Regions from separate parts of the Sphingobium sp. IP1 genome, predicted to be linked through region 2. Evidence: riboswitches for the same ligand, from Rfam matches in the RefSeq annotation. Region 2 holds a riboswitch; each other region holds the start of a gene.
What was found. Region 2 has a riboswitch for cobalamin ahead of CG471_RS08555 (TonB-dependent siderophore receptor). Riboswitches for the same ligand answer to the same signal wherever they lie in the genome.
Positions count from the first base shown of each region.

Region 1: another riboswitch for cobalamin. It lies ahead of CG471_RS23310 (cobalamin biosynthesis protein CobG); the one in region 2 lies ahead of CG471_RS08555 (TonB-dependent siderophore receptor).
Region 3: another riboswitch for cobalamin. It lies ahead of cobW (cobalamin biosynthesis protein CobW); the one in region 2 lies ahead of CG471_RS08555 (TonB-dependent siderophore receptor).
Region 4: another riboswitch for cobalamin. It lies ahead of CG471_RS21870 (TonB-dependent siderophore receptor); the one in region 2 lies ahead of CG471_RS08555 (TonB-dependent siderophore receptor).

Region 1 is NZ_NOIW01000094.1:12,587-20,576, forward strand. Features, by position in the region: gene CG471_RS23285 (lipopolysaccharide biosynthesis protein) at 1-534, opposite strand, end outside; gene CG471_RS23290 (NAD-dependent epimerase/dehydratase family protein) at 619-1,641, opposite strand; gene CG471_RS23295 (nucleotide sugar dehydrogenase) at 1,641-2,807, opposite strand; gene CG471_RS23300 (glycosyltransferase) at 3,085-4,284, shown strand; gene uppP (undecaprenyl-diphosphatase UppP) at 4,365-5,207, shown strand; cobalamin riboswitch at 5,316-5,528, shown strand; gene CG471_RS23310 (cobalamin biosynthesis protein CobG) at 5,808-6,860, shown strand; gene CG471_RS23315 (precorrin-8X methylmutase) at 6,860-7,489, shown strand; gene cobI (precorrin-2 C(20)-methyltransferase) at 7,486-7,990, shown strand, end outside.
Region 2 is NZ_NOIW01000018.1:23,849-31,838, reverse strand. Features, by position in the region: gene CG471_RS08575 (LysR family transcriptional regulator) at 1-650, opposite strand, end outside; gene CG471_RS08570 (alpha/beta hydrolase) at 770-1,711, shown strand; gene CG471_RS08565 (alpha/beta hydrolase) at 1,779-2,711, shown strand; gene CG471_RS08560 (AAA family ATPase) at 2,840-3,376, shown strand; cobalamin riboswitch at 3,594-3,836, shown strand; gene CG471_RS08555 (TonB-dependent siderophore receptor) at 4,024-6,159, shown strand; gene CG471_RS08550 (hypothetical protein) at 6,162-6,443, shown strand; gene CG471_RS08545 (PepSY domain-containing protein) at 6,440-7,957, shown strand; gene CG471_RS08540 (hypothetical protein) at 7,954-7,990, shown strand, end outside.
Region 3 is NZ_NOIW01000051.1:21,340-29,329, reverse strand. Features, by position in the region: gene cobN (cobaltochelatase subunit CobN) at 1-3,618, opposite strand, end outside; gene cobW (cobalamin biosynthesis protein CobW) at 3,618-4,670, opposite strand; cobalamin riboswitch at 4,847-5,088, opposite strand; gene CG471_RS17325 (Rieske 2Fe-2S domain-containing protein) at 5,119-5,496, opposite strand; gene maiA (maleylacetoacetate isomerase) at 5,493-6,137, opposite strand; gene fahA (fumarylacetoacetase) at 6,134-7,426, opposite strand; gene hmgA (homogentisate 1,2-dioxygenase) at 7,423-7,990, opposite strand, start outside.
Region 4 is NZ_NOIW01000082.1:39-8,028, forward strand. Features, by position in the region: gene CG471_RS21870 (TonB-dependent siderophore receptor) at 59-1,903, opposite strand; cobalamin riboswitch at 2,074-2,317, opposite strand; gene CG471_RS21875 (threonine/serine dehydratase) at 2,457-3,446, shown strand; gene CG471_RS21880 (TonB family protein) at 3,521-4,135, shown strand; gene dapF (diaminopimelate epimerase) at 4,199-5,011, shown strand; gene mtaB (tRNA (N(6)-L-threonylcarbamoyladenosine(37)-C(2))-methylthiotransferase MtaB) at 5,014-6,255, shown strand; gene ftsY (signal recognition particle-docking protein FtsY) at 6,255-7,193, shown strand; gene ispZ (septation protein IspZ) at 7,183-7,836, shown strand; gene rnk (nucleoside diphosphate kinase regulator) at 7,858-7,990, opposite strand, start outside.

The sequences.
Region 1 (7,990 bases), on a different contig from region 2:
GGCGAGCAGGGGGATGACGAAGAGCCACAGCGCCAGCAGCGCATCGGCCGGCCCCCGGACCAGGGCCAGGATCAGCGCGAAACTTGTCAGCGAACAGGACAGGTCTATGCCGGCGAGCGCCCTGGGCCGTTCCGCCGCGATATAATACCATGAAGCGGAAAAGCCGTAGGCCAGGCCGATCGCGAGCGCAGCGACATAGGCACCGCTGTCGGCCAGCAGATCGACATAATGGCAGATGATGGCCAGCCCCGCGGCGACCAGCAGGAACATGACAGATCGGCCGAGGCAGAGTTCGGACAGGACGGCGCCGGTGACATGCCGGTCGCCGCTGGCCAGTTCACGCACCGACATCAGGCCATAGCCGAATTCGACGAAGACGCTGCACATCAGCCCCACCGCCATCACGGTGGAGAAATAGCCCATCGCGTCGATCCCCAATGTCCGTGTGAGATAGGGATAGACCAGCAACGGCGCGGCATAGCGCAGCAGTTGCGAGATGGAGGCGAAGGCGAGATGGGAACCCAGCCGTGGCATCGGGCCTCTTGTCGATAGGGCGCGCTCGCCGGTCATGACGCGTCTGTCATGCCAGAAGGCTGGCGCGCGCCGAGGGCAGGGGCGTCAGAGCCGGTAATAGTCACGATACCAGGCAACGAAATTGCGCACCCCCTGCGCGATGGGGGTGGAGGGGGTGTAGCCGGTGAGGTCACGGATCAGGCTGGCATCCGCCCAGGTCGCCGGCACGTCGCCCGCCTGCATCGGCATGAGGTTGCGGATGGCGTCCCGACCGGTGGCCTCCTCGATCGCGGCGATGAAGTCGGTGAGCTGCACCGCTTGGGAATTGCCGATATTGACGACGCGGAACGGCGCGACCGGCGACTGGCTGTCAACTTCGCTCTGCGGGGCCTGAACGTCCTTGTCCGGGCCCTGGTGCGGGATCGCGTCGAGCAGCAGGCGGATGCCCTGGACCAGATCGTCAATATAGGTGAAGTCCCGCCGCATATCGCCATAATTATAGACGTCGATCGGCTCGTTCCGCAGGATCGCCTTCGTAAACTTGAACAGCGCCATGTCGGGCCGGCCCCAGGGGCCGTAGACGGTGAAGAAGCGGAACATGGTGGTCGGCAGGCCGAACAGATGGGCATAGCTGTGCGCCATCGCCTCGGTCGCCTTCTTGGTCGCGGCGTAGAAGCTCAGCTGATGGTCGGCCTTGTCGGTTTCGCGATAGGGCATGGCGTCGTTGGCGCCATAGACCGACGAGGTGGAGGCCAGCAGCAGATGCTGCGGCGGGAAGGCGCGCGCGGCTTCGAGCAGTTCGAACGTGCCGACCAGATTGCTTTCCAGATAGCTGCGCGGATTTTCGATCGAATAGCGCACGCCCGCCTGCGCGGCGAGATGGACGACCAGGTCGGGGCGATAGTCGCGGAACAGGTCCATCAGCAGCGACGGGGTTTCGATCGACTGGTTCACCACCGTGAAATGGGGGTTTTGCAGCAGCAGAGACTGGCGGCGCTGCTTGAGGCCGACATCGTAATAATCCGACAGATTATCGATGCCGATGACATGAAATCCATCCTGGAGCAGACGATGACACAGATGATAGCCAATGAAACCCGAAGAACCGGTGACGAGAACGGTTTTCATCAATCAACTCCGTAGATGTCGCGGGTGAATATCTTTTCCTCGACATCGGCGAGGTTCGGTGACTTACGATTGGCGATGATCACGCTGCATCGTGACTTGAATTCATCGAGGTCGGCCAGAACCTGCGATCCGAAGAAATCGGCGGCGCCCAAAGTCGGTTCGTAGATCACGACCTCTATCCCCTTGGCCTTGATCCGCTTCATGATCCCCTGGATCGCGCTCTGGCGGAAATTGTCGGAACTGGCCTTCATGACGAGCCGGTAGATGCCGACCGTGCGCGGCTGCATGGCGATGATCTGGTCGGCCAGGAAATCCTTGCGGGTGCGATTGGCATCGACGATCGCGGTGATCATGTTCTGCGGCACGTCGCTGTAATTGGCGAGCAACTGCTTGGTATCCTTGGGCAGGCAATAGCCGCCATAGCCGAAGGACGGATTGTTATAATGGTTGCCGATGCGCGGATCGAGGCTGATGCCGTCGATGATCTGGCGGGTTTCCAGGCCGCGGTGCAGGGCGTAGCTGTCCAGTTCGTTGAAGAAGGCGACGCGCATCGCGAGATAGGTGTTGGCGAACAGCTTGATCGCCTCCGCCTCGGCCGGATCGGTCAGCACCGTTTCGATATCCTGGCGGATGGCGCCCTGGCGCAGCAACTGGCTGATGACCTGGCCCAGCATCGATTTTTCGCCCACGACGATCCGCGAGGGATGGAGATTGTCGTGCAGCGCTTTCCCTTCGCGCAGGAATTCCGGCGAGAAGATGATGTTGTCGGTGCCGAACCTGTCGCGCATCGCCTGGGTGAAGCCGACCGGGATGGTCGACTTGATGATGATGATCGCCTGCGGGTTGATCCGCGTGACTTGGGCGATGACCGCCTCCACGCTGGATGTGTCGAAATAGTTGGTGGTCGGGTCATAATTTGTCGGCGTGGCGACAAGGACGAAATCCGCGCCGGCACAGGCCTGGTCGAGGTCCAGCGTGGCCGACAGGTCCAGGTCGCGGGTCTGCAGATAGTCTTCGAGATCGGCATCGACGATCGGGCATCGGCGCGCATTGACCGCATCGACACGGTCCGCAGCGACATCGACGGCAATGACATGATTATGCTGAGCAAGCAGAACTGCATTTGAAAGGCCGACATAGCCCAGCCCGACTACCGCTATGTTCATGCGTAATCCCTCGATTCCTGTCAGATATGTGATTTTGTCATGAATTCATGGCGCGGCGGCGCGTAGGTTTTCCTGATTTGCGGGGCGAAATCGCAGAATTGCGCCGCATCCGAACGCCGTCGCGTGAATGCAGCGCAATTCCTCTCTCCCTTCCATGACGATATTGAGCATACGCGTTCGTATCCGATCGTCAACGATAGAAATCAACTTGATTGATATTTACGAATCATTGCGAATCAAATAGCCGTTCCGTCGAATGCTGTTCAGCGGGGGCTATATGAAGATCGTACACATCATCACGCGGTTCATCCGGGGCGGCGCCGACGAAAACACCCTCTATTCCTGCAACGGCCAGGCCGAGCAGGGGCATGAGGTCTATCTGATGTATGGCCGGGAAAATCATGCGGACATATTGGGGCGCCTGCATCCCGACGTCCGGCCCATCTGCATCGATGCGCTGGTGCGCGAGGTCAGCCCGGTGAAGGATCTGCAGGCGCTGCTCGACATGGGGCTGCGCCTGCGCAAGATCCGCCCCGACATCGTCCATACCCATACCAGCAAGGCCGGGTTCGTCGGGCGGCTGGCAGCCATGTTCTCGCAATCGCCGATCATCGTCCATGGCGTGCATATCCTGCCCTTCCTGAATGTCGGGCCGATGGAACGGCGCATCTATCTGGCGTGCGAGAAGATGCTGTCGCCGGTAACCGACGCATTCGTGGACGTCAGCGCGGGCATGAAGACCGAATGCCTGGTCAACCGGATCGGCGACGAGGACCGGCATCATGTCATTCCCAGCGGCATGGACGTGGCCGCGTTCCAGCAGGCCGAGCCGCTGAGCGAGGCGGAACTGGCCGTAATGGCCGAGGCGCCGGTGATGGGATGGGCGGACGCGCAGGTGATGCTGATGGTGGCGGCGTTCGAGGAGCGCAAGCGCCATGTCGAGTTCCTCGACATCTTCGCGCGGATCGTGGCCGCCAATCCGCGGGCCTGCCTGCTGCTGGCCGGGGCTGGGCCGCTCGAACCGGCGATCCGCGCGCGGATCGATGCGCTGGGTCTGGCCGGCCATGTCCGGGTGATCGGCTTCCGCAAGGATATTGCGCGCTGGATCAAGACCGCGCAGCTGTGCATCCTGTCGTCCGAACGCGAAGGCTTGCCGCGCGTGATCGTCCAATATGCGCTGGGCGGCAAGCCGATCATCGCCACCGACCTGCCGGGCATCGATTTCATCGTCCAGAATGACGTGACCGGCTTTCGCGTCGACACGGTGGAGGCGATGGAGCGGCCGATCAATCTGGTGCTGAGCCACGAGCCGACGTCCGAACGGCTGGAACAAGGGGTGCGGGGTATCGACCTCAGCCCCTGGAGCGTATCGTCGATGAACGAGCGGCTCGAAGCGCTCTATGCTGATCTGTGGGACCGCAAGATCGGGCCGCGGCAAAATGGGGCGGAGGCCTTGCCCGCGGTCCGGCAGGCCTGAGCCGCAGCGGGCGCTGGTCCGGCGGGCCTGCGCCCAAGAGGCTTGCCTTGGCGCATTTTTTCATGTGAGAGCAGCGGCCCATGGACGATCCCGCACTCTGGTTCGAAGCGGCATGTCTCGGCCTGTTGCAGGGACTTACCGAATTTCTTCCCGTCTCGTCGAGCGCGCATCTGCGGATTGCCGGCCTGTTCCTGGGCTCCGGCAAGGATCCGGGGGCGGCGTTCACCGCGATCACCCAGATCGGGACGGAGGCGGCGGTGCTGCTCTATTTCCGGCACGACATCGCCCGTATCGCCTGGGCCTGGCTGCGGTCCTTCCGGCCTGGCCCGCAGGGCAAGCCCGGCGATGTCCGCATGGGCTGGCTGGTCCTGCTCGGGACGGTGCCGATCGTCGTGCTGGGCCTGGCGTTCCAGCATGCGATCGAGCATTCGCTGCGCAATCTCTATTTCACCGCGTCGACGCTGCTGATCTTCGGCGTTGCGCTGGGGCTGGCGGACCGGTTCGGGGCGAAAATGCGGAAACTCGAGCAGTTGAGCCTTGGCCATGGACTGGTGCTGGGGCTGGCGCAGGCGATGGCGCTGATCCCCGGCGTGTCGCGGTCGGGCGGGACCATCACGGCGGGGCTGATGCTTGGCTATACGCGCGAGGCGGCGGCCCGCTATTCCTTCCTGCTGGCGGTTCCGGCGGTGTTGGGGTCGGGTTTCTACCAGCTCTGGAAAAGCTGGGGGCAGGCGGGCGGCATCGGCCTGGGGCCGACTTTGCTGGCGACGCTGATCGCCTTCGTCGTCGGCTATGGCGTGATCGTCGCCTTCCTGAAACTGGTCAGCAGCCGCAGCTATCGGCCCTTCGTCCTCTATCGCCTGATATTGGCATCATGCCTCTTCGCGCTGCTGGCGACCGGCAGGATTGCGCCGATGTCCTGATCCGGGGCGGAATATGCGTCCGGGCGGTCCTGCCGGTCCATATTCCGCGTCTTGGCTAAGCCCGATGTTTCGACTAGGGCATCAACGATGCGCCGGTTCATGCTGGCGCATTGCATAACTGACGCCGGTGTTCCGCAAGGAACTTAATCGGGAATGCGGTGCGGGGGCCTGGCCCCTTATTCCGTGGCTGTCCCTGCAACTGTAAGCGGATAGCGCGATGCACGAGCCCGTGAGGGCAGCCACTGGACAGAGCGTCCGGGAAGGCGTGCATCCCGCAACGACCCGCGAGCCAGGAGACCTGCCGGCGTTTCGGTCGCTCTTGTCCTGACCCAGGGATTGGTCATGGCACGGTCTCTCTTCCGTCTGGGCGGCGAAGCGTGTGGCTGGGGCTGCACGGCCGCGTGGTGTCGGGCGCCTGTCGCGCCTGCCTGCCACCTCGCGCCGACCGGCGATGCCGGCAAGCCCCGCCTGGTTGCGTCCCGGCGCGCGGAGGATTTGCCTGTGAGCCAGACCGGCGCGGGCAGGGATAGGGCGACCGCGAACCATGCGGGGGCCCACGGGCCGGCCGTTCGGGGCTGGTGTCCCGATGCCTGGCGCCCGATGGCGGCGGGCGACGGGCTGATCGTGCGCGTGAAGCCGCGCCTCGGCCGTCTTTCGGCCGACGACATGGCCGGGCTGGGCGAAGCGGCGATCGCTCATGGCAATGGCCTGATCGACATGACCCGGCGCGCGAACCTCCAGATCCGCGGTGTGCGCGACGAAAGCTGGCGCCCCTTGCTCGACCAGTTGCTCGACCTTGGCCTGGTGGACGGCGATGCCCGGCGCGAGGGCGCGCGGATGCTGATGATCGCGCCGGACTGGCGCGAAGGGGATGACAGCCATCGCATCGCCAGCCAGTTGCTCGATCGCCTGGAGGAACTACCGGACTTGCCGGGCAAGATGGGCTTCGTCATCGATGCCGGCGCCGCGCCGCTCCTGCCGGGCGAAGCGGGGGATTTTCGCATCGAGCGGGCGCGCGATGGCGGCCTGATCTTGCGTGCGGAGGGGCGGGCACAAGGCGTGCCGGTGGATAGCGGCGGCGAAGTGGATGCGCTGCTCGCACTCGCCCGGTGGTTCGTGGAGAGCGACGGCGCGCGCGCGGGACGCATGGTCCGGCATGATGCGCCCCTGCCGGATTGGGCAACGGGCAGGGCAGAGGCCGCGTCGCCGCGCCCGCGTCTGACCCCCGGCGCATGGGATGGCGGCATGGCCTATGGTCTTCCCTTCGGCCGGATCGACGCGCGGCATCTTCTCGACGCGCCGGCCATGCGGCTGACCCCGTGGCGCATGCTGCTGGCCGAAGGACAGCTGCCCGGCCTGTCCGCCGACGCGGCCGATACGCTGATCCATGTGGAGGCCTGCCCCGGCGCGCCTGCCTGCCCGCAGGCGAGTGTGGAGACGCGCGATCTCGCCCGCCAGCTGGCGCCCCATGTGGCGGGCCGCCTTCATGTCTCCGGCTGCGCCAAGGGCTGCGCCAGTTCGATTCCGGCCGACATCGTGCTGACGGGGCGGGACGGGCGCTACGACCTGGCCTTCCACGCTCGCGCAGGATCGGTGCCCGTCCGTCCTGACCTCACCGCCACCGACCTTCTTGCCCATTTCGGAGCCTGTTGATGCCCCATGATTATGAGAGGGACGGCGCGGCAATCTATCGCCAGTCCTTCGCCACCATCCGCGCCGAAGCCGATCTCGGGCGCTTTGCTGCCGAGGAGGAGCCGGTCGCCGTGCGCATGATCCACGCCGCGGGCATGGTGGACCTGGCGGCCCATATCCGCTTTTCGCCGGGCTTTGCAGCCGTGGCGCGGCAGGCCCTGGCCGCAGGGGCGCCGGTGCTGTGCGATGCGCGCATGGTGTCGGAAGGGGTCACGCGTGCGCGCCTGCCCGCCGACAATGCCGTGCTCTGCACCCTGCACGACACCGCCGTGCCGGACATGGCGCGGGCGATGGGCAATACCCGGTCCGCCGCCGCGCTGGAACTGTGGCGGCCGCATCTTGCCGGGGCACTGGTTGCCATCGGCAATGCGCCCACGGCGCTGTTCCACCTGCTCGACATGCTGGAGGATCCGGCCTGTCCGCGTCCCGCAGCGATCATCGGCTGCCCGGTCGGCTTCGTGGGTGCGGCGGAATCCAAGGCGGCACTGTGGGCGGCGCAGCCCGTGCCCTGCTGCGTCGTCGACGGGCGGCTGGGCGGCAGCGCGATCACGGTCGCGGCGATCAATGCGCTGGCGAGCCGCGCGGAATGAGCGGCACCGTCTATGGCGTGGGCCTTGGCCCCGGCGCGCAGGACTTGCTGAGCGTGCGCGCCGACCGGCTGGTGCGGGGTGGACGGCATGTCGCCTATTTCCGCAAGGCCGGTCGACCGGGACAGGCGCGCCGCATCGCGCAGGGCATGCTGCGGGACGATGCGATCGAACTGGCGATGGAATATCCGGTGACGACCGAAATTCCGCTCACCGATCCGCGCTACAATGATTGTTTAGCCGCCTTCTATGCCGACTGCACCGGCCGGCTGCTGGCGATCGCGGAGGCGGGCGAGGATGTGGTCGTATTGTGCGAGGGCGACCCCTTTTTCTACGGCTCCTTCATGCATCTGCACAGTCGGCTGTCGGGGCTGGTCCCGGTCGAAGTGGTCCCCGGCATCATGGGCATGTCGGGCGCCTGGAATGCGACCGGCCTGCCGATCACCTGGGGTGACGATGTGCTGACCGTGGCGATGGCAACCCTGCCGGAAGAGGAACTGGTCC
Region 2 (7,990 bases):
ACCTTCGCCTCCCGCCCGCCGCGCATCAGACGCCAGGCCAGGGGCACCCGAGAACCGGGCAAGCCCAGATTGATGGCGCGATGATCGACAAGGCCGGCCGGAGACGCCGGCGCGCTTCGTCCGGCGAAATAGGCGGGCGCACCGACGATCGCCATTGGCACATCCGCGCTGATGCGAACCGCAATCATGTCCTTGGCGATCTCGCCGCCCAACCGAACACCGGCGTCGAACCGATCGGCCACCACATCCGCGAGCGCATAGTCGATCGTCAGTTCAACCGTGACATCCGGATTTTCAGGGAGCAGCTTGCGCATCGCTGGCAGAAGGATGGTCTTGGCGGCATGCTCCACCGTCGTCACGCGGATCGTGCCCGATGGCCGATCCCGCAAATCCCCCAGCGACGCAATGGCGCCGTCCAGATCATGCAACATCGGCCCCAGCGTGGCGATCAACCGTTCCCCTGCCTCTGTCGGGGCGACGCTGCGCGTGGTGCGGGACAGGAGGCGCATCCCAAGCCGCTCCTCGATCTTGCGCACGATCTGGCTGAGCCCTGATTGCGCCATGCCCAGGCGTGCGGCCGCCTTGGTGAAACTGCGTTCTTCCGCAACGATCACGAATGCCGCCAGATCAGCGATCTCATCGCGCCTCATTCATCACTCCAGTGATAGGACCAAGCAGCATTACCTATCTAATCCACGCAATCGCCAGGGTCTATATCTCCCTTATCGGCAGACGATCCCCCCGTCGCCAGCCCTGAGGAGACCGAGACATGAGCAAGATCAGCTTCGCCAATTCGAACAACCCGTCGATAGCCATGTCGGCCGTCATCAACCTGCCCGAAGGCTTTGATGCAACCCGGCGCTATCCGGCGATCGTCGTTTCGCATCCAGGCGGCGGGGTGAAGGAGCAGACGGCCGGCACCTATGCCCGCAAGCTGGCGGAGCAGGGCTTCGTCACGATCGCCTTCGACCGCTCCTATCAGGGCGAAAGCGGTGGCGATATTCGTCAGCTGGAAAATCCCCATATCAGCACCGAGGATGTCAGCGCGGTCATCGATCATCTGACGACGCTGCCCTATGTCGACCGGGACCAGATCGGCGCGATGGGCATCTGTGCCGGCGCCGGCTACACGGCCAATGCCGCGATCCAGGATCGCCGGATCAAGGCGATCGGTACGGTCAGCGCGGTCAATATCGGTTCCATGTTCCGCAATGGCTGGGACAATATGGTCAAATCGATCGACGCGCTGCCCTATGTCGAGGCGGGCTCGAACGCCCGCACCGCCGACGCCAAGGGCAAGGGCCATGCGACCATGCCGCTGGCACCGATGAACGAAGCGGACGCGCCGAACGAGGAGCTTCGTCAGGCCTGGGAATATTATCATACTCCGCGCGCCGAATATCCGACCGCGCCCGGCTTTGCGACGCTGCGCAGCCTGAACCAGATCATCACCTATGATGCCTATCATATGGCCGACGTCTATCTGACCCAGCCGATCCAGATCGTCGCCGGCAGCATGGCGGGCTCGAAGTGGATGAGCGATGATCTTTATGATCGCGCGGCCAGCACCGACAAAGCGTTCCATGTCGTCGAGGGCGCCAATCATATGGACCTTTATGATGGCGAAGCCTTTGTCGACGAGGCCGTGTCCGTCCTCGCCCCGTTCTTCACGGCCAAGCTGACGGCCGCCGTGACCGAACCCGCCGAGTAATCGTGCAAGCAGGCGCCGGGAGCATTGCGCTCCTGGTATGCCCCCCATCTTTCCCGAGGAAATGATCATGGAAAGCGTTCAGATCCGGAACCGCGACATGGCCTGGCACATCGCCGCCAACATCCTGTTCCCGCCGAATTTCGATGCAGCAAAGAGCTGGCCGGCAATCATTGCCGTCCACCCGTTCGGCAGTTGCAAGGAGCAGACGTCGGGCAATGTCTATGGCAAGGCACTGGCCGAACAGGGCTTCGTCGTCATCGCCTATGATGCCAGCTTTCAGGGCGCCTCGGGCGGCGAACCGCGCTGGATCGAGGATCCGACGCAGCGGGTCGAGGATATCAGTCATGTGATCGACTATGCCGTGACGCTTTCCTATGTCGATGCCGACCGGATCGGCGTGATCGGCGTCTGTGGCGGGGGCGGCTATGTGCTGAACGCCACCCTCACCGAAAAGCGCATCAAGGCGGTCGTGGCGATCACGCCCGTCAATATCGGCCGCCTTTTCCGCGAGGGGTTCAGCAATTATGATCCTCTGGGCGCGCTCGACGCCATGGCCACGCAGCGGACGAAGGAAGCGCGCGGCGGCGAATTGCAGGTCAATGAACTACTGCCTGCCAGCCCCGAAGCTGCCAGGGACGCGGGCCTTACCGAGCGCGATGTGTTCGAGGCGACCGATTATTACAAGACCCCGCGCGGGCAGCAGCCGGGCGGCTGGACCCGGATGCTGTTCAGCCATGCGCAGAATACGCTGGGCTGGGACGCCTTTGCCTTTGCCGAGATGCTGATGACGCAGCCGATGATGGTGGTGATCGGCCAGAAGGTGGGGGCATTCGGCGCCTATCGCGACGGGATGGAAATCTACGGCCGATCGGTCGCCTCAAAGGATCGGCAACTCGTCGCGCTGGAGGACTGGTCGCATTATGACCTCTACGACAAGCCGGAGCCGGTCGGTCTGGCGCTCGACAGGCTGGTGCCGTTCTTCAAGACCCATCTGAGCTGAGCCTGGTCTCCATGATCGATAGTGGAGCATCGATCATGGAGACCGGCAGGACCCGCCCCTTCCCGGTCGTTCAGCACCGGCCCTCATAACGTAGCAGTTGCCACTCAACGCAGGAGAAAGATGCCATAATGGCCGAACGATTTCATATCATCACGGGCGGCCCAGGTTCTGGGAAGAGCACCTTGATTGACGCGCTTGGGTCCGAGGGCTTCGCTCACATGCCGGAGGCCGGTCGTGCAATCATACAGGATCAAGTGAGCATAGGTGGCACGGCGCTGCCATGGTCAGATCGCGAAGCCTTTGCAGCCTTGATGCTTTCATGGGACATGCGATCGTATCGAGAGGCGACATCGTATCCCGGATCCGTGATCTTCGATCGAGGCATTCCCGATGTTATCGGCTATTTGCGGCTTTGTGATCTACCAGTGCCAGCAGCCACAATGCGCGCTGCGGAAATTCGACGCTATGCCAAACGGGTTTTTATCGCGCCTCATTGGCCGGCGATCTTCGCCCAAGATACTGAGCGCAAGCAGTCACCCATCGAAGCCGAAGCGACCTATCGCGCGATGATCGATGCTTATTCTGGTCTTGGATACGAGATCATCCAGCTTCCGCTCGCTTCCGTCACTGAACGTGTAGCCTTCGTCCGATCTCACATCGCATAGCGAGTGGCTGTTAACGGCGGGGTTTACGACCTGACGTCGGACAGCATTTCTCACCTCACATGTGGCCGGACCATTATGGCTCTCGATCGGTCGCTCAGAGCCGCTGTATGGCGATAATGGAGCGCACCTTTGCCATCGAGGCATGACCAAATTCCACATTCCACGAATTTCTTGCTATCCTGTTCGATAGCCCATAGTTCCCAGCCCGTCCCCTAACGGGGGGCAAGATCGCGTTGGTGCTTCGAAAGAGGCTTAAAAGGGAACGCGGTGGAGGGGTACTGCCCCTGAAGCCGAGGCTGTCCCTGCAACTGTAAGCGGATAGCGCGATGCATATCGCGGCAGGCCAAGGATGCCTGTCGCAGCCACTGGGCCGGACGCTAACTCCTGCGAGGCCTGGGAAGGCCGTGCATCGTGCGATGACCCGTGAGCCAGGAGACCTGCCAGCGTCCGGTCGCTCTTGCCTTGGTCCAGGGGATGGCCGCGGCACGGTGTACTCCGTCTGAGCGACGAACTTGCGGCCAGGCCGCAACGGTGGGTTCCGCCGGTCGCTCGTTTGCGCCCGGTCTCCACCGCTGCGCCCGTGCGAGGGGACGTCCTCCTGCGCGGGAACCTGTCCGTTCGACTGGAAAACGCAACGGGGGTTACACATGAATACACGATCGATTCTTTCCGGCCTGATCCGTTCCGGCGCATCATGTTGCGCACTGGCGGCAAGTGTCACCGCAACGCATGCTCAGGAGACCGCCGACGCCGCGCCCGATGGCACGGAGAACATCGTCGTCACGGCGCGCAAGGCCGGCGTCCTGCAGCTTGGCCAGCAGGCCGATGCCTCCAGCCGCCTTGGCCTGACGCCTATGCAGACGCCCGCGAGCGTCGATGTCATCACCAAGGAGATGATCCGCAGTCTTGGCGATCGCACCGTCGTGGCCGCCGCGGCGCGCGCGCCGGGCCTGATCAACAATTCCTCGGCATTCGGCTATTCGCTGAGTTCACGCGGGTTCACCGGCTACACTTCGGTGATGCAGCTCTATGACGGCATGCGGGTCTATACGACGACCACGCAGACCTTCCCCGCCGATCCCTGGATGGCCGAGCGCATCGAGGTGCTGCGCGGCGCTGCGTCCGTGCTCTATGGCGAAGGCGGCATCGGCGGCGCCATCAACGTTGTGCGCAAGAAGCCCAACACCGAAGAGTTCGAAGGTGAACTACGCCTCAGCGGCGGCTCTTTCGATACATATGCAGCGGCCGGCGGGATCGGCGGGCCGATCGGGGACAAGCTGTCCTATCGCGTGGATCTCAGCTACAACCGGTCGGACGGCTGGATGGAGCGCGGACGCTCCCGTAGTCTCGCCCTGTCGGCCGCGCTGCGCTACCAGGCCAGTGACGATCTGGTGCTGACCCTGACGCATGATCGCGCCGATCTAGATCCGACGATCTGGTACGGCACGCCGCTGCGTGATGGCAAGCTGGTGCGCGAAATCCGCAAGAAGAACTACAATATCGCCGACCGCTCGCTGCGCTTCGACGATGCCTGGACCCAGGCCAAGGCGGAATGGACGCCTTCAGACGGGGTGACGATCACCAACGTCGCCTATTACCTCACCGGCTTCAAGCACTGGCGCAATGCAGAAGGCTATGCCTGGTCCGGCGATCAGATCCGCCGGTCGAGCTATCTGGAAATCTTCTACAAGACCAAGCAGTGGGGCGACCGCTTCAACGCGGTTTTCGACCACACATTGCTGGGCATGGACCACCGCCTGAGCCTGGGCGGAGAGTATAACAGCGGATCGCTGCTGCGCACCGACAGTTCGCCCAATTCCCGATCCGACCTGGTGGATCCCTACGACTACGCGCCCGGCACGTTTCTGGATGGCGCCTTCGGCACCCGGTACAAGTATAAGACAGATGTGCAGCAATGGGCGCTGTTCGGCGAAAGCCGCCTCTCGCTGTCGGATCGACTGTCGCTGGTGACGGGCCTGCGCTACGATCGCCCGAAGACCGAGCGCCACGATGCGCTCGATCCGACCGCCGACTACACCGCGCGCTATCCCAGTACCAGTTGGCGTGCGGGGCTGGTCTACAATCCCACGGACACGATCTCGCTTTACGCGCAATATTCCGCGGCCGCCGATCCGGTGACGGCGTTCCTCACCGCGACGCTGGCACAAACCAGCTTCGATGTATCCACCGGGCGGCAATGGGAAGCGGGTGCCAAGGCAACCTTCCTCGACGGGCGCGGCGAATTCACGCTGTCGGGCTATCGCATCGTCAAGAAGAAGATCCTGACCCGCTCCGCCAATGATCCCACGGTGTCTGTGCAGGTCGGCCAGCAATCGTCCTACGGCGTCGAGGCATCGTTCGGACTGGCCGTGACCAAGTCCTTCAGCATCCTGGCCAACGGCACGATCCTGAACGCGCAATATGACGACTTCGACGAACTTGTCGGCACGGAGCTTGTCAGCCGCAACGGCAACATGCCGATCGGCGTTGCCGAAAAGGCAGCCAATCTGTGGCTTTCTTGGCGGCCGGTGCAACCGCTGCACCTCGACACCGGCCTGCGCCATGTCGGCAAGCGCTATTCGGACGCCGCCAATACCCGTCGCATTCCGGCCTATACGCTCGTCGATGCTTCAGCCCGCTACGACCTGGGAGAGAAGACCAGCGTGACGCTCAACCTGCGCAATGTCTTCGACCGGATCTACGTCCAGAACAGCTATTCCACCTCACAGTGGGTGCTGGGTGAGCCGCGCAGCGTCGCGGTGACGTTCGAGCAGCGGTTCTGATCGTGCCGGCGAGGCAGGAGCCGGGCTGGCGCACCATCGCGCCGCGCATGCTGGCATCGACGGTCGGCGCCTATGGTCTGTGCTATGCGTGGATTTGCGCGGCGGTACGCCTGCTGCCGATGGATGCGGTTGACGCCAACATCCTTGCGACCTGCCTCGCCTTCATATTGTTCGTTGCGGTGATCCTTCGCGCCTTCGCAGTGCGCAGCGTCACGCGGATCTGGGGCGAACTGCTGGTGGGCACGGCCCTCCCCTTCGCCCTGATGCTGGCGGTCGCCAGATGAAGGATAGCCTGCGCCAATCCATGGGCTGGTTCCATACATGGTGTGGGCTGCTGTTCGGCTGGGTTCTGTTCGGCATCCTGCTGACCGGATCGCTGGCGGTGTTCTATACCGAGATCAACCTCTGGACCACGCCCGAACTGCGCTCTCCGGTGGCCATCGACCGGGGACGAGCCGTAGCGATGGGACGGGATTATCTCACCCGCATCGCTCCGGATGCCAGGCAATGGCGTATCGTCATCCCCACTTCGCGCGAACCTGTGCTGCGGCTGGTGTGGACCGACGAAGCGGGCAAGGCCACCACCCACCGCCTCGATCCGCAGACCGGCGTCCGCATCCCGCGCGATATGGACGCTGGGTTCTTCTTCATGCGCTATCATTACACGCTGGGGATCGATCGCAAGTCCAGCCCCATCGGCTTCCTGATCGTGGGCGCGGCAGGCCTTGCCATGCTGGCCGCATCGATCAGCGGTGTCATCATTCACAAGCGCATATTCCGCGATTTCTTCATCTTCCGCCCCTGGGCCTCGCGCCAGCGGGCGTGGATGGATGCGCACAACCTTCTCTCGGTGCTGCCGCTGCCGTTCCACATGATGATGGCCTATACCGGCCTCGTCCTGATCTATTACGCCTATATCCCCGCCGGCGTCGCAACGCTGAACGGCGGCGACGTCAAAGCCTATCAGACTGCGGCTGCGCAATCGCGCTACATCGATGTGGAGACACCCGCCGGATCGCCACAGGCCACGGTTGCGCTGATGCCGCTGGTGGCGCGCGCCGAGCGCGCATGGGGTGGCGGAGCGGCCGTCAACATCTATGTGAGCCATCCCGATCGTGCCAATGCCGCAGTCGAGATCTGGCGACAGCGCGACGATCGCATCGCCAACTTCCCCGATCGCGTGGACTTCGCAGGCGCCGACGGCCGGTTGCTGCGCGTTCTGGTGAAGCGCTCCCCGGCCCGCGAGACCCAGGCCTTCCTTGCCGGACTGCACTTCATCGAATGGGGTGGAATCGCTGCCCGCTGGCTCTATTTCCTGACCGGGCTCGCCAGCACCGCGATGGTCGGGGCTGGCCTTGTCCTCTTTACCGAAAAGCGGGCGCGCCGAGGCGGATCGGCATTTCACGCCATGGCAGGCCGGATCACCATCGCCGCTGTGGCTGGAAACATCATCGCCTGTGCGGCGTACCTGCACGGTGAGCAGTTGCTGCCTTCCGGCATCGAAGACCGGCGCAGTATGGCCGCATCTATCTACTTCCTGGCCTGGCTGCTGAGCCTCATCCATGCCGGTGCGCGGCCTTGGTCCAGCGCGTGGCCAGAGCAGTTGCGTGCGGCGGCGTTGCTCTGCCTGACTATTCCCTTAAGCACGGCTCTGGCGGGAACGCCGCTGACGTCAACGCTGGCTCATGGCGATGGTATCCGCTCAGGCGCAGACCTGACGGCGCTGGCGATGGGCGTCATCTTGTGGATCGCAGCAGGCAGGATCGCTCGCAGGCCGGCCGGAGGCGCTGCGCAGTGATCGTGAACCTGGCCCTATCCCTGGTCCTTGCGG
Region 3 (7,990 bases), on a different contig from region 2:
CAGGGCGGCGGGATTGGCGTTGGCCATGAAGGCGCGCACGGCCTCATCCTCGATGAAGGCGGCGTGGACGGCATCGAAATGATGGTCGCGCACCGCATGGGTGGTGGCGGCGAAGGCGAAGAGATAGTCGACCGAGGCGGCGATCTCGAACGCGCCCTTATAGCCATGGCGCATGACACCGGCGATCCATTTGGGATTGGTGACGCGGGCGCGGACGATGCGGCCGATCTCGTCCTCCAAGGTGCGGATCACCGGCCGCTCCGGACGGCTATGGTCATTATGATAGCTGAGCGGCTTTGCACCTTTAAGATGTTCGATGGCGGCGGCGATGCCGCCTTCGAACTGATAATAATCGTCGCTGTCGAGCAGGTCATGCTCGCGATTATCCTGGTTCTGGACGACGGCATCGGCCTGGGCCAGGCGGGTGGCGAACAGGCTGCGTTCGCTGTCGCCCTCCACCCCCGCGCCATAGGCATAGCCGCCCCAGTCGAGATAGACGTCCGCCAGGTCGGCGCGGCTGTGCCAGATCTTCTCGTCGATCATCGCCTGGAGCCCCGCGCCATAGGCGCCGGGCTTCGATCCGAACACGCGGGCACCGGCGCGGCGTGCGGCCTCCGCCACATCGGCGCCGTCCGCCACCAGCGCCGCCTGTTCGGCGCGATGCCGGGCGGCGGCGGGATTATCCTCGTCCGGCTCGTCCAGCGCCATCACCGCGCGGGCGGCGCTGTCGATCAGGTCGATCTGTTCGGGGAAGGCATCGCGGAAGAAGCCGGAGACGCGCAATGTCACGTCGACGCGCGGCCGGCCCAGTTCGGCCAGGGTCATCATCTCGAAGCCGACGACCCGCCCCGAACTCCATTCCCAGCGCGGCCGCACCCCCATCAGCGCCAGCGCCTGCGCAATATCGTCGCCGCCGGTGCGCATGTTCGCCGTGCCCCAGGCGGACAGGGCGATGGCGCGGGGATAGTCGCCCTCGCGCTGGAGATAATCGTCGACCAGCAATTGCGCCGATCGCTGGCCCAGATCCCAGGCGACCGCGGTCGGCACCGCGCGGGTATCGACCGAGAAGAAATTGCGCCCGGTCGGCAGCACGTCCGGCCGTCCCCGTGTCGGCGCGCCCGATGGTCCGGGCAGCACGAAGCGCCCGTCGAGCCCGGCCAGCAGGGCCGCCGCCTCGCGCGGGCCACAGGCATCGACGCGGGGCGCCAGATCATCGGCGATCGCCGCCAGCACGGCAGCACTGGCCGGGCCGACCGGCGCCCCGCCATCGACCAGCGCCGCCGCCAGCAATTCCAGCCGCTCGACCATGTCGCCATGGGTGCGCCAGGCATCTGTGGACAAGTCCGCCAGCGCGGCCGGATGCGGCCCGTGCCACGGCGCGCCCAGCACGCAATCGAGCGGATCGAAACCGAGCCCCAGATCGTCGGCCAGCGCGCGCAGCAGCGACGCCTGCCCCGGATGATCCAGACCACGCGGCGTGCGCGCCAGCGCGATCAGCAGGTCGCGGCGCAGCCGCCCCTGCGGCGAGGCGGTGAAGACATGCAGCCCGTCGCGGATCTGCAATTCCTTGAGCTCGCACAGATAATTGTCGATCGCGGCGAGCGCGTCGTCATCGTCGCCGGCGGCGCCCGCATCCTTGTCCAGCCCCTGGCTGCGGGCGAGGTCGATGATATCGCGGCGCAACCGGTCGAGCCGGCGCGGGTCCATGCCGGCGGCGAGATAATATTCGTCCACCAGCGCCTCGAGCTGCTTGAGCGGCCCATAGCTTTCCGCCCGCGTCAGCGGCGGGGTCAGATGGTCGAGGATAACGGCGCCGATGCGGCGCTTGGCCTGCGTCCCCTCGCCCGGATCATTGACGATGAAGGGGTAAAGTTGCGGCACCGGCCCGGCGCAGATTTCGGGGAAGCAATCGGCCGAGAGCGACACCGCCTTGCCCGGCAGCCATTCCAGATTGCCATGCTTGCCGACATGGACCAGCGCCTGCGCCCCGAAATCCTGCGCCAGCCAGACATGGAAGGCGAGATAGGCGTGCGGCGGCGGCAACGCGGGGTCATGATAGCTGCTCTTGGGATCGATATTGTAACCGCGCGCCGGCTGCACCGCGATCGCGACATGACCGAAGCGATGGACGGCAAGGCGAAAGGCGCCGTCGCGCACGAAGGGATCGTCCTCCGGCGCCCCCCAGCGATCGACCATGGCGTCACGCGCGCTGTCGGGCAGAGCCGCAAAGGCAGCGCGATAGATATCGAGCGACAGGCTGGCCTCGCCCGGCCGGTCGATCGACGCCCGGTCATTGGTGACGCCCCCGGTCATCAGCCGCATCAGCGCGGCGCCGTCGCGCGGAGCGTCGCCGATCGCATAGCCGGCATCGCCCAGCCGGCACAGGATCGCGGCGGCGCTGGCCGGCGTGTCGAGGCCGACGCCATTGCCAATGCGGCCATCGCGATTGGGATAATTGGCCAGCACCAGCGCAACCCGGCGCTCGGTCGGCGCAGTGCGGCGCAGTGCCGCCCAGTTGCGCGCCAGATCGGCGACGAAGGCGACCCGGTCGGGCGCCACGCGCGGCACGACGATGCCGCACTGGGTGCGTTCATCGAACCGCTCGGCCGCCTTGAAGGCGACGGCGCGGGTGAAGAGGCGCCCGTCCACTTCGGGCAGGGCGACATTCATCGCCAGGTCGCGCGGACCAAGGCCACGGGCGGACCCGCGCCAGCTGCCTTCCTCGACCCCGGCAAAGGCGGTCTGCAGGATCGGGCAGTCGGCCTGTTCCAAGATGCCCGGCACGCGCGGTTCGGACGAAGAGGAGGCGGCGAAGCTGGTCGCATTGACGATGATGTCGGGCGCGATGTCGGCCAGCAGCCCGCCAAGCCAGTCGCGCACGAACGGCTCGCGCAGCGCGCGGACATGCACGGCGGCGACATTGAAGCCGCGCGCGCCAAGGGCCGCGACCATCGCATCGACCGCGCTCAGCGTGCCGGCGACCACCAAAGCGCGGTAGAAGATCAGCAGCGCCACCGGCCGCCCCTCGGTCCATGTCGCGCGCAGTTCGGCCACGCCGGGCCGGTCATGGCCGGGCAGATAGAGGCCCGCGTCGGCAATCGGCAGCGGATGATCGGGCTCGCCCGCATCCGCGCCGGTCAGCCGGGCGGCGCAGCGCAGGAAGGACAAAGCATTGGCGGTGCCGCCCTGACGCAGATAGTCGCGCAACTGCTCGCGCATCGCCGCCGGCACAGTGGAGGCAAGGTCCAGCGCCGGATCGCCCTCCCGCCCGTCGGCGATCGCGGCGAAGGCGATGCCCCGCTCGCGCGCGACCTGCGCAATCTCGTCCACGCCATAGGGCCAATAGCTTTTGCCACCGAGCAGGATGACGCAGACGAAGCGCGCCCTGGCGATCACCTTCTCGACATAGAGATCGACCGAATAGGGATGTTTGAGCTGCAGCAGATTGGCCAGCCGCACGCTCGGCGCATCATCGGGCAGGCGCGCAGCAGCGGCGGCGAAACAGGCCAGGTCGCTGTCCGCCACGGTCAGGATGACGATGTCGCCGGGCGGCTGATCGAGGTCGATCGCCTCCTCGCCGTCGCTGATCGTTCCCGGCGTGGCGGACAGGAGATGCATCAGCCGAGCACGGCCTGGATGTCGGCCTCGATCGCGGCGCGGTCCAGCCCCTTCTGGCCGATCACCACCAGCTGGGTGCGGCGCGCCTCCCCCGCCTGCCAGGGACGGTCGAAGAAATGCTGGATGCGCGGGCCGACCGCCTGCACGACGAGGCGCATCGGCTTGCCGGCGACCGCGACCATGCCCTTGACGCGCAGCACGTCATGCCGGGCGATCAGCGCGGACAGCGCCTGCACCAGCGTGTCGGGATCGGCGACCGCATCGCCGCCGACGACGAAACTGTCGAAATCATCATGGTCATGATCCTCGCCCTCCGCCTCATGGTGCGAGGGGCGGGCGTCAAGATCATCCTCCGCTGCCGCGACGATGCCCAGCAGCGCGCCGATGTCGACCGCACCATGGGCGGCGCGAACGATCTTCACGCCGGGCCGCGTCTCGGCATCGACCTGCGCCTCGACCGCCGCCAGCGTGTCGGCATCGACCAGGTCGCTCTTGTTCAGCACCACCATGTCGGCGCAGGCGAGCTGATCCTCGAACAATTCCTCCAGCGGGCTGTCATGGTCCAGATTGGGGTCGGCGGCGCGCGCGGCGGCCAGCGCCGCCTCGTCCGTGGCGAAGCGACCGGCGGCGACCGCATCGGCGTCGATCAGCGCGACCACCCCGTCCACCGTGGCGCGGGTGCGGATGTCGGGCCACTGGAACGCCTTGACCAGCGGCTTGGGCAGGGCCAGCCCCGAGGTTTCGATGATGATATGGTCGGGCGGGCTCGGCCGGTCGAGCAGGGCGGTCATGGTCGGCAGGAAATCGTCGGCCACGGTGCAGCAGATGCAGCCATTGGCCAGCTCGACGATATCCTCTTCCGGGCAGGCGGCGTCGTTGCAGCCCTTCACCAGTTCGCCGTCGACGCCGACATCGCCAAATTCGTTGATGATGAGGGCGAGACGGCGCCCCTTCGCATTTTCCAGCAGACGGCGGATCAGCGTGGTCTTGCCCGCGCCCAGGAAGCCGGTGATGACGGTGGTCGGAATCTTGGCAGATGCAGTGTTGGCCATGACAAATACTCGCGCGCCGGAGCAACCGGGGCGGGAGCGAACCGGGCGCGCACGCACGGCCGGCCGGCATCGCGGACGGGCGCTTGTTCGCCCGCAGATGCGTGACCGCGCGGCTCCAGCCGCCAACCTGTCGCTCAGACGGAACACCGTGCCCCGGCCATCCCCTGGACCAAAGCAAGAGCGACCAAAACGCCGGCAGGTCTCCTGGCTTGCGGGTCATAGCGGGAGGAACGGCCTTCCCAGGCCTCGCAGGATTTAGCGTCCGGCCCAGTGGCTGCTGATCCCGCATCGGGGACAGCTTTGTTCATCACGCTCGCCGCTCACAGTTGCAGGGACAGCTGCGGACTTGGATGCCATGGCATCCGCACCGCCTTCCCATTTTAAGCCCCCTTGGGGCACCGGCGCGATCATGTCGGGACGATGCGAAGCGCCGTCCCTGGGCCGGTTCCTAGTCGCTTTGGGCAGCGGTGACAATCCAGCCATCGGCGATGGCGAGCGGCCAGGGCGCAATGCGCTGGCCGACGCACGGCCCACCGACGCAGACGCCATCGTCGCGGCGAAACAGGGCGCCGTGCCAGCTACAGCGGATATCGCTGCCATCCGGGGTCAGATAATCATCGAGCTGCTGCGCCAGCGGCAGGCCGGCATGGGGGCATTGGTCGACAAAGCCGCTGACCTGATCGCCATCCCGCACGGCAAAGCCATGGAAGCGGCCGGCGCGCATCTGCAGCACGAAATTGCGCGCCTTGCCGTCGGCGATCTGCTCGATCGGGCAGAGGCGCACGCCCGCCGGCGTCGCGAACAGGCGCGTGTCACTGACACTCATATGTCAGAGTCGGGCTGGCGATCGGGGTGCGCGGCGGCAAAGGCGGGGAGCGCGCATGCCGCCGCGTCCACGGCGCACAGCCGCGGAAAGGGCGTCAGGTCGACGCCGAAGCGCCGGGCATTGTAGAGCTGGGGCACGATATGGCAGTCGGCGAAGCTGGGGCTGTCGCCGAAGGCGAAGCGGCCGCCATGGCGGGCGACCAATGTTTCGAGCGCGGCCAGCCCTTCGCCGGTCCAGCGGGCGATCCAGGCGCGGACCTGATCCTCGCTGGCATCGAAGTCCTGCCGCAGCGCCTGCAACACGCGCAGGTTGCCGAGCGGATGAATATCGCAGGCGATGATGGCGGCCATGGCGCGGACGATCGCCGCATCGCCGGGGTCGGCGGGCAGCAACGGCGGCTGCGGCCAGCGGGCCTCGATCCATTCGAGGATCGCGCCGCTTTGCGTCAGCACGGTGTCGCCATCGACCAGTGCGGGCACCAGCCCCAGCGGCGCAAGCGCCCGATAGTCGGGCGCCCGCTGCGCGCCGCTGCGCAGATCATGGGTGACCTGCGCATAGTCGACGCCCTTCAGGGCCAGCGCGATCCGCACGCGATAGCTCGCGCTCGACCGCCAATAGCCATGAAGGATGAGGTCGCTCATCGCGCCGGCACGATCATCGCGCGGCATTCGCCAAAGCCGATCGACACCTGGCCGGGGGCGGACGCGGTGGCGCGCAATGTCACCTCGTCGCCATCCTCCAGGAAACAGCGCGTCTCGCCCGATGGCAGGCTGATCGGCTCGCGGCCGCCGCTGCTGATCTCCATCAGGCTGCCATAGCCTTCGCGCGTCGGGGCGGAAATGGTGCCGCTGCCGAGCAGATCGCCGGGCATCAGGTTGCAGCCATTGGAGGCATGATGGGTGACGATCTGGCTGACGGTCCAGTACATGTTGCTCGCCGGCCCCTGGCTCAGGCGCATCGGCGGCTGGCCCGCGTCGCGCATTGCCTGGGTCGAGAGATAGACTTCCAAGGTCAGCGCCAGCGCGCCATGGGCCTGATCGTCGGCATCGCTGAGGTAAGGCAGCGGCACCGGGTCGCCTTCGGGCCGGGGCGGCTGGGCGATGCGGAACGGTGCCAGCGCCTCGGGCGTCACGACCCAGGGCGAAATGGTCGAATGGAAATTCTTGGCCAGGAAGGGTCCCAGCGGCTGATATTCCCACGCCTGGAAATCGCGCGCCGACCAGTCGTTGAGCAGGCAGAAGCCGGCGACATGGTCCGCCGCCTCGCTGATGGGGATCGGGCTGCCCAGATCATTGCCGGCGCCGATCCACACGCCCAGTTCCAGCTCATAGTCGAGCCGGGCGGTCGGGCCGACCACCGGCACCTCAGCCTCGGGCGGCTTACGCTGGCCGCGCGGACGGACCAGCGGATCGCCCGACGGGCGGATCGAGGACGCCCGGCCATGATAGCCGATCGGCACATATTTATAATTGGGCAGCAGCGGATTGTCCGGCCGGAACTGGCGGCCGATATTGTTGGCGTGATGAATGCCGACATAGAAGTCGCTATAGTCGCCGATCCGCGCCGGCAGGTGCAGCGTGCAGTCCGCCGCGACGTGCAACAGCGGCTCGACCGCCGGGCGATGGGCCGGGTCCGACAGTAGCGCGCTGATCCGGCGGCGCAGGGCGACCCGCTCCGCCACCGGCAGCGCCATCAGCCCATTGAGCTGGTCTTCCAGCAGCGGTGCGCAATCGATCAGCCCGGCGCCGACACAGGCGGCCAGGTCCAATATCGCGTCGCCGATCGCGACACCGGCGCGCGGCGGTCCGCCGGCGGGCGAGAACAGGCCATAGGGCAGGTTCTGGATCGGGAAGTCGCCATGATCCTGCGCGCTCGCAACCCAGCTGGTGCGGGCGGGATCATGGGTTTCGTCTATGTGCCAATAGCTCATGGGGTCTCGTTCATCGGGGGAAGCTGGGCCTTGCGGAAGCCAGACCAGCAATCATCATAATCGGGTTGCAGCAGCGGGCTTTCCATCGCCCAGCGCGTCGGGCGCAGCACCATGCGGCTTTCGAACATGAAGGCCATGGTGTCGGCAATGCGCTGGGGCGCCAGGTCGGCGGCGATCGCCTTGTCATAGCTGGCGCGGTCCGGGCCATGGCCGGCCATCCCATTGTGCAGCGACGCGCCGCCGGGCGCGAAACCGCCTGCCTTGGCATCATATTCGCCATGGATCAGGCCCATCAGCTCGCTCATCACATTGCGGTGAAACCAGGGCGGACGGAATGTGTCCTCCGCCACCATCCAGCGCGGCGGGAAGATGACAAAGTCGATATTGGCGGTGCCCGGCGTCTCGCTGGGCGAAGTCAGCACCGTGAAGATCGAGGGATCGGGATGGTCGAAACTGACCGTGTTGATCGTGTTGAACCGGGTCAGGTCATAGCGCAGCGGCGCCAGATTGCCGTGCCAGGCGACGACGTCGAACGGGCTATGGTCCAGCATGGTTATCCACAGG
Region 4 (7,990 bases), on a different contig from region 2:
AGCCGCGACCAGCAGCAGGGCGATCAGCCCCGGCAGCAACAGAGGATGCCGCCGCCCCTTAGAAGCGGACACGCACGCCGCCATAGGCCGACCGGCCATAGGTGCCATAGCCATAGGCGGTGGCGTAATCCGCATCGAACAGATTGTCGATCCGGCCATAGACTTCCAGATGGTCGCCCACGGGGAAGGACGCGCGCAGCCCGGCCAGCCCATAGCCGTCGAGCCGGCGGGTGTTGGCCGTGTCGTCATAGCTGTCGCCGACCATGGTCAGGGTCGCGCCGGTCGACAGGCCGAAAGACCAGAGATAGTCGGCCGACAGGCTGACCGCATTGGCGGCGCGGCGCGGCAGGCGATTGCCGTCGGTGGCCCCGCCCGACCGGTCGCGCGCATCGACATAGCTGTAGGAGGCCGCCACCGTCAGCGCCTCGACCGGCTTCAGCGTCAGCGTCGCCTCCACGCCCTTGGCGCGGGTCCGGTCCAGATTGCCATAGGTGTAGGTCGCATAATCATAGTTGATCTGGTTGCGGGTATCGCGCCGGAACGCCGTCAGCGACAGCACCGCCTTGTCCCCGTCCAGGCTCTGGTCGAAGCCGATATCATAGCTTTTCGACCGCTCCGGCCGCAGCGCGCTGTTGCCGCTATAGGTGTCGTAGAGCTGATAGAGCGACGGCGCCTTGAACCCCTCGCCATAGGAAAGGCGGATATTGGTCGCGCCGGCGTTGGGCGTGTAATTGGCGTTGGCGCCAAAGGTGGTCGCGCCGCCGAACTGGCTATGATCGTCATGGCGCAAGCCCCCGGTGACAGCGAGGCCGGTGAGCGGCTTCACCACCGCCAGCGCATAGACGCTGTCGATATTCGCCTTCGCGCTCGCTATGTCGCCAAAGCCGAAATACTCATAGTCCGGCCGCTCATGCTCATAGCCGAAGATCAGCTTGGCCTGGTCGACCGGGGCATAGACGCCCTCATATTCGAAGCGCAGGTTGGTGCCCGAATAGCCATAGTCCGGGTCGGTGCCCCGGACGAAATAATAGTCGCGATCGTTGCGCATCCAGGTGACGGCGGCGCGGTTGGTCAGCTTGCCGTCGAGCAGCGCCAGGTTGATCCCGGCATAGCCGACATATTGGTCCAGCTTGCTGACGTCGCTGCTGTCGGCCGGCGCGCCGAAGAAGCTGTCATAGTCGAGATCGGCATGGATATAGTAACCGCGCAGGTCGAGGCTGAGCGTGTCGGAAAAGGCGATCTTCAGCTTGGCGTTGGTGGCGATATTCTCATAGCCATCCTTCTCCACGCCGCCGAACGACCGGCCGACCGAGGAAATGCCGTCGGTGTTGAAATAGGCGACGCCCACGCCGCCCGACACCGCCCCGCGCGTGCCCGACACATCGGCCTTCGCGTTCAGCGTGTCGCTATAGCCATAGTCGGCCGAGGCATTGACCTCGAAGCCCTCGCTCGGCGCGCCGGTCATCACATTGACCACGCCGCCGATCGCCTGGCTGCCATAGACCACCGAGTTGGAGCCGCGCAGCACTTCGATCCGGCGGATATTGCCGGTCAGCAGATGGCCGAAATCATAGCCGTCGCCGATGCCGCTCGGGTCATTCACCTTGACCCCGTCGATCAGCACCAGCGTCTGGGTCGTCTCCGCGCCGCGCAGCGACACGCCGGTGACGCCGCCGGTGGAGCCGTTGCGGCTGAAGCGGACGCCCGGCGTGGTGGCGAGCAGATCGACGACATCGACCGCCTCGCGCGTCCTGATCGTGTCGGCATCGATCACCGTGATCGCCTGGCCGACCTCGTCGCGCGGCTGTGCGATGCCCGAAGCGGTGACGACGATATCGTCATCCTGGGCCAGTGCCGGCGTAGCGGCCAGCAGCGCGATCAGCGAAATCCCCAACATCTTCATTTTATCGTCCCCCGGCGTCCGTCGATTTGGAACCGGGGCGTCCGCACAAGCGGTCGCTGCATGGGGATCGGGAAGACGCCAGCGCCCCGCCCCACGCACCGATGCGGCCCCGGCCGCCATGGGCGTCGCTCGACGGAAACACCGCGCCATGGCCATCCCCTGGGCCAGGGCAAGAGCGACCAGACGCCGGCAGGTCTCCTGGCTCGCGGGTCAGGGCAGCGATGCGCCAGCCTTCCCGGACCTGTCGGTCCAGTGGCCGGTTCCGGCCCTCCCCTTTTTGAAGAGCCTGGGAACCCTGCGCATCGCGCTCACCGCTTACAGTTGCAGGGACAGCCGCGGATTTGGAAGGGCTTCGCCCCCCGCACCGCATTCCCGTTTTCAGCCCTTGCGGGCACCGGCGCGATCATGCGCGTCCGGGGCTTTCGATCACCCCGGCGCGCGGCCCCCATAAGCCAAAGCACAGGCCCTGCCAAGCGGGCCAGGATCGCCCCGGCGGATCGTTGCGCGGCGCCGGCGGGCGGCTATGCAGGGGCCTCTTACCGAAGGAGCCGACATGACCGATTCGCTTGCCATCACCGCCGCTGACGTCGCCGATGCCGCGCGGCTGATCGCACCGGCGGCGGTTCGCACCCCGCTGATCGAGAATGCCGCGCTCAACGATCTTTGCGGCCGGCGCGTGCTGGTGAAGTTCGAGGGCGCCCAGCATAGCGGATCGTTCAAGTTCCGCGGCGCCTATAACCGCCTCGCCCGCCTCGATGCAGCGGAACGGGCGGCGGGCGTCGTCGCCTGGTCCTCGGGCAATCATGCCCAGGGCGTAGCCTTTGCTGCCCGCCTGCTCGGTATCCCGGCAACGATCGTGATGCCGGCCGATGCCCCGGCGATCAAGACCGCCAACACGCGTGCGATGGGGGCTGAGGTCGTCCCCTATGACCGCTTCACCCAGAGCCGCGAGGCAATCGCCACCGCCCTTGCCACCGAACGCGGCGCCACCCTCGTCCCGTCCTTCGACGATCCCTTCATTATCGCCGGCCAGGGCACGATCGGCCTCGAAATATTGGAGCAGGCCCAGGCCGCCGGCGCCGACCTCACACAGATTCTCGTCTGCTGCGGCGGCGGCGGGCTGGTAGCGGGCACGGCGACGGCGGTCAAGGCCGCCCGCCCCGACATCGCCGTCTATGCGGTCGAACCCGCCGGCTTCGACGACACCGCCCGCTCGCTCGCCAGCGGCGTGCGCGAAAGCGTCTCGCCCGACGCGCGCAGCATCTGCGACGCGCTGCTGGCCCCCAGCCCCGGCGCGCTGACCTTCCCGATCAACCAGGCCCTGCTCGCCGGCGGCCTCGTCGTCAGCGACGATCAGGTGCGCGACGCAATGCGCTTCGCCTTCACCACGCTCAAGCTGGTGGTCGAACCGGGCGGCGCGGTGGCGCTCGCCGCCATGCTTGCCGGCCTCGCCCCGCCCACTGACGGCGCCACCGCCCTCGTCATCTCCGGCGCCAATGTCGATCCGGCGGCCTATGCAGAAATCATCGGCGGGGGCGCCTGATCCAGACATTGTTTTGTCATCATTTCGCCCTATCGCACCGCCCCTGAAACAGGAGCCGCGGGGGGATAATAGACATGTTCGGATTGATGTTCGCGGCGGCTCTCGCCAACTCGACTCCGGTCGACACCGGGCGCAGTTGGCTGACGGCTCGTGACTATCCGGCTGATGCCCGAAAGCGCGGCGAGGAAGGCATACTCTGGTTCGTCATCCTTGTTTCGCCGGAAGGGCGGGTCGTGCGTTGCGATATCGTCCAGTCGCAACTGTCATCGGAGCTAAACGAAAAGACCTGCTCCCTCGTCACAGCGCGTGCGAAATTCCGACCAGCGACCGACGAAACTGGCGCCCCCATCTATAGTGAGTGGCAGACCCGTATGGAATGGTTTCTGCCCAGCCAGCGCCAGCCGTCCACGACACAAAGCATCACGATGCCCGTCGACATGGAAATACAGGTCCAAAAGCTTCCCAAGGGTGCGCGCGAAAAAAGCGTCGGCCTCGTCGTTAAGATCGATACTGACGGGCATGTCACCCATTGTCAGGGCATCAAGCCCGACAAGAACGACGCCAAACTTGTCAACGTCGCCTGCACCCAGGCCCGCGCTCTTACGATGGAAAGCGGCAAGGATAATGACGGCCGTCCTATCCCCTTCGTCCGCGCCATGCTCGTCGCCTTCCGAACTCCCGTACAATAGCCGTACGCGCGTGCGCGCAGCCAAGACTCGCCTTTTCTGCCCCGCCACACTAAATGCGGCGCCATGATGAGCCGCTTTTCCAAGATGCATGGTCTGGGCAATGATTTCGTCGTGATCGACGCGCGCCAGGCGCCGGTCGCGATGACGGAGGCGCGCGCCCGCGCCATTGCCGATCGCCATGCCGGCATCGGCTGCGACCAATTGATCGTCATCGGCTCCCCGCAAGCCGGCGACCAGGCCGACGTGTCGATGCTGATCTTCAATTCCGACGGTTCGGAAGTGGAGGCTTGCGGCAATGCCACCCGCTGCGTGCCGCTGTTCGTTGGCAAGGATGTGCTGATCCGGACCAGGGCCGGGCTGCTCGACGCCAAGAGCGTGGACGGCGGCGCCAGCGTCGACATGGGCGCGCCCCGCTTCGACTGGGACGCGATCCCGCTCGCTTATCCGATGGACACGCTGACGATGTCGGCCAGCTGGGAAGACCTGCCCGCGCCGGCCGCCGTCAATGTCGGCAATCCGCATGTGATCTTCTTCGTCGAGGATCTGGACGCGGTCGATTTCGAACGGCTCGGCCCGCTGATCGAGCATGACCCGCTTTTCCCCGCCCGCGTGAACGTGAATTTCGCGCAGGTCGTCGGCCCGCAGCATCTGCGCCTGATCGTCTGGGAACGCGGCGCCGGCCTGACCCGCGCCTGCGGCACCGGCGCCTGCGCCACCGCCGTCGCGGCGATCCGCCGCAAGCTGATGACCGGCCCGGTGACGGTCAGCCTGCCGGGCGGCGACCTGGAGATCGACTGGGCGCCGGGCGGCACGATCCGCATGACCGGCCCCGCCACCCATGTGTTCGACGGCGAGGCGGACTGGGACCGCTTCTGACCGTGCCCGGTCCCGACATCATCACCCTGGGCTGCCGGCTCAACATCGCGGAAAGCGAGGCTATTCGCGAAATGGCCGGCGCGCAGGACGACCTGATCGTCGTCAATAGCTGCGCCGTGACGGCCGAGGCCGTGCGCCAGACCCGGCAGGCGATCCGCCGCGCCAGGCGCGACCGCCCCGACGCCCGCATCCTCGTCACCGGCTGCGCCGCCCAGACCGAGCCCCAGACCTTCGCCGCCATGGCGGAAGTGGACGGCGTCATCGGCAACCGCGAAAAGCTGGAGGCCGCCGCCTTCGCCCCGGTGGCGGAGAAAGTGAACGTCTCCGACATCATGGCCGTGCGCGACACCGCGCCGCACATGGCCAGCGCCTTTGCCGAACATGCCCGCGCCTTTCTGGAGGTGCAGAATGGCTGCGACCATCGCTGCACCTTCTGCATCATCCCCTATGGTCGGGGGAACAGCCGCTCCGTCCCCGCCGGCGCGGTGATCGACAAGGCGAAGCAACTGGTCGATGCAGGCTATGGCGAAATCGTGCTGACCGGCGTCGATGTCACCAGCTATGGCCCCGACCTGCCGGGCAGCCCCTCGCTCGGCCAGCTTGTCGAACGACTGCTGCGCCATGTCCCGGACCTGCCCCGGCTGCGCCTCTCCTCGATCGACAGTGTCGAGATTGACGAGCGGCTGTTCGACCTCATCGCCCATGAGCCACGGATGATGCCGCATCTGCATCTCTCGCTGCAGGCCGGCGACGACATGATCTTGAAGCGCATGAAGCGCCGCCATGCCCGCGCCGATGCCGTCCGCATCGTCGAGCGGGTGAAGGCCGCCCGCCCCGACATCAGCATCGGCGCCGACATCATCGCCGGCTTCCCGACCGAGGATGACGCCATGTTCGCCAACAGCCTGGCGCTGATCGCCGATTGCGACATCGTCCACGGCCATATCTTCCCCTATTCGCCGCGCACCGGCACGCCGGCCGCGCGCATGCCCCAGCTGGATCGCGCCACCATCAAGGCGCGCGCCGCCCTGCTGCGCGATGCCTGCGCGGCCCAGCGCGACGCCTGGCTCGCCCGTCTGGTCGGCACCCACCAGTCGGTGCTGGTCGAACGCAACGGCCTGTCGGGCCATGCGGAAAATTTCGCGCCGGTGCGCTTCACCACGCCCCAGCCCCCCTCCACGATCGTCGCTGCCCGCATCAGCGGCCTTGAGAATGGCGCGCTGATCGCGCAAGAGGCGCAATAATGACTGACACCGGCACCAGCTGGCGCGACCGCCTCTTCGGCGGCCTCAAGCGCACATCCGACAAGCTCGGCGAGAATCTGACCGGCCTTTTCACCAAGGCCGCGCTCGACGACCAGACCCTCGACGAGATCGAGGAAGCCCTGATCATGTCCGATCTCGGCCCGGCGATGGCCGGCCGGGTGCGTGATCGCCTCGCCGAAGGGCGCTACAACAAGGAACTGACCGAGGAATATCTGCGCGAGATCATTGCGGAGGAGATCGAGAAGGTGCTGGCCCCGGTCGCCCGCCCGCTCGAGATCGAAGCCTTTCCGCGGCCGCAGGTGATCCTGGTGATCGGCGTCAACGGATCGGGCAAGACGACCACCATCGCCAAGCTCGCCAATAATTTCCTGGAACAGGATTATGGCGTGATGCTGGCGGCGGGCGATACCTTCCGCGCGGCCGCCATCGGCCAATTGAAGGTCTGGGCAGAACGCCTCGGCGTGCCCATCGTCGCCGGCAAGGAAGGCGGCGACGCGGCGGGCATCGTGTTCGACGCGGTCAAGCAGGCGACGGCCACCGGCATCGACGTGCTGATCGTCGACACCGCCGGCCGCCTGCAGAACAAGACCGAACTGATGGACGAACTGGCCAAGGTGCGCCGCGTGCTCGGCCGATTGAACCCGGCCGCCCCGCACGACGTTGTCCTGGTCCTCGATGCCACCACGGGACAGAATGCGTTGAACCAGATCGAAGTCTTCAAGGAAACTGCACAGGTCACGGGCCTGGTCATGACCAAGCTGGACGGCACGGCGCGCGGCGGCGTGCTGGTCGCGGCGGCGGAGAAATATCGCCTGCCGATCCACGCCATCGGCGTGGGCGAAAAGATCGAGGATCTGCGCCCCTTCGATGCCGGCGACATGGCACGCGCGATCGCGGGGACGGCCTATGCCCGCTGACGCCAAGAAGCCCGCCCATGGCGGCAGCCTCAGCCTCGCGCTCGATTTCGGGCCGCTGCTGGTCTTTTTCCTGAGCTACAAGGGCGCGGGCTGGTTCTGGGGTGCGGGCAATCCGATCACCGCCATGAGCTTTGGCACCGCCGCCTTCATGGCCGCGATCGTCATCGCCGTCATCATCTCGAAGGTGAAGCTCGGCCGGGTCTCGCCGATGCTGTGGCTCTCGGCGCTGCTGATCCTGTTCTTCGGCGGCCTCACCATCTATTTCCACGACCAGCGCTTCATCCAGTTGAAGCCGACCATCATCTACGCCTTCTTCGCGCTGATGCTGTTCGCCGGGCTGCTGCGCGGCAAGCCGCTGCTCAAATATCTGCTCCAGGCGGCCTATGACGGGCTAACGGAGGAAGGCTGGCGCAAGCTGTCGCGCAACTGGGCCCTCTTCTTCGTCGCCATGGCGGTCGCCAACGAACTCATGCGCCGGTCGATGAGCTTCGATGCCTGGCTCGCGGTCAAGGTCTGGGGCGTCACCATCGTCTCGGTCGTCTTCGCCGGCGCCAACATCCCGATGCTGCTACGCCACGGCCTGACCCTGGACGATGGCCTGGACAGCGACGAGGTGGGCGAAACCACCCCGCCGCAGGGCTGACACGGCGCTGATCCGGGTGGTTCAGGCTTGCGCCTGAACCACCTCGTCCACCAGGATGTCGCGCAGATGGCCGTCGCGGTCCGGCCACAATATTGCATTGCCCGCCCGCATCCCGATCAAGGCGGCGCCGACCGGCGTCAGGATCGATATCCGG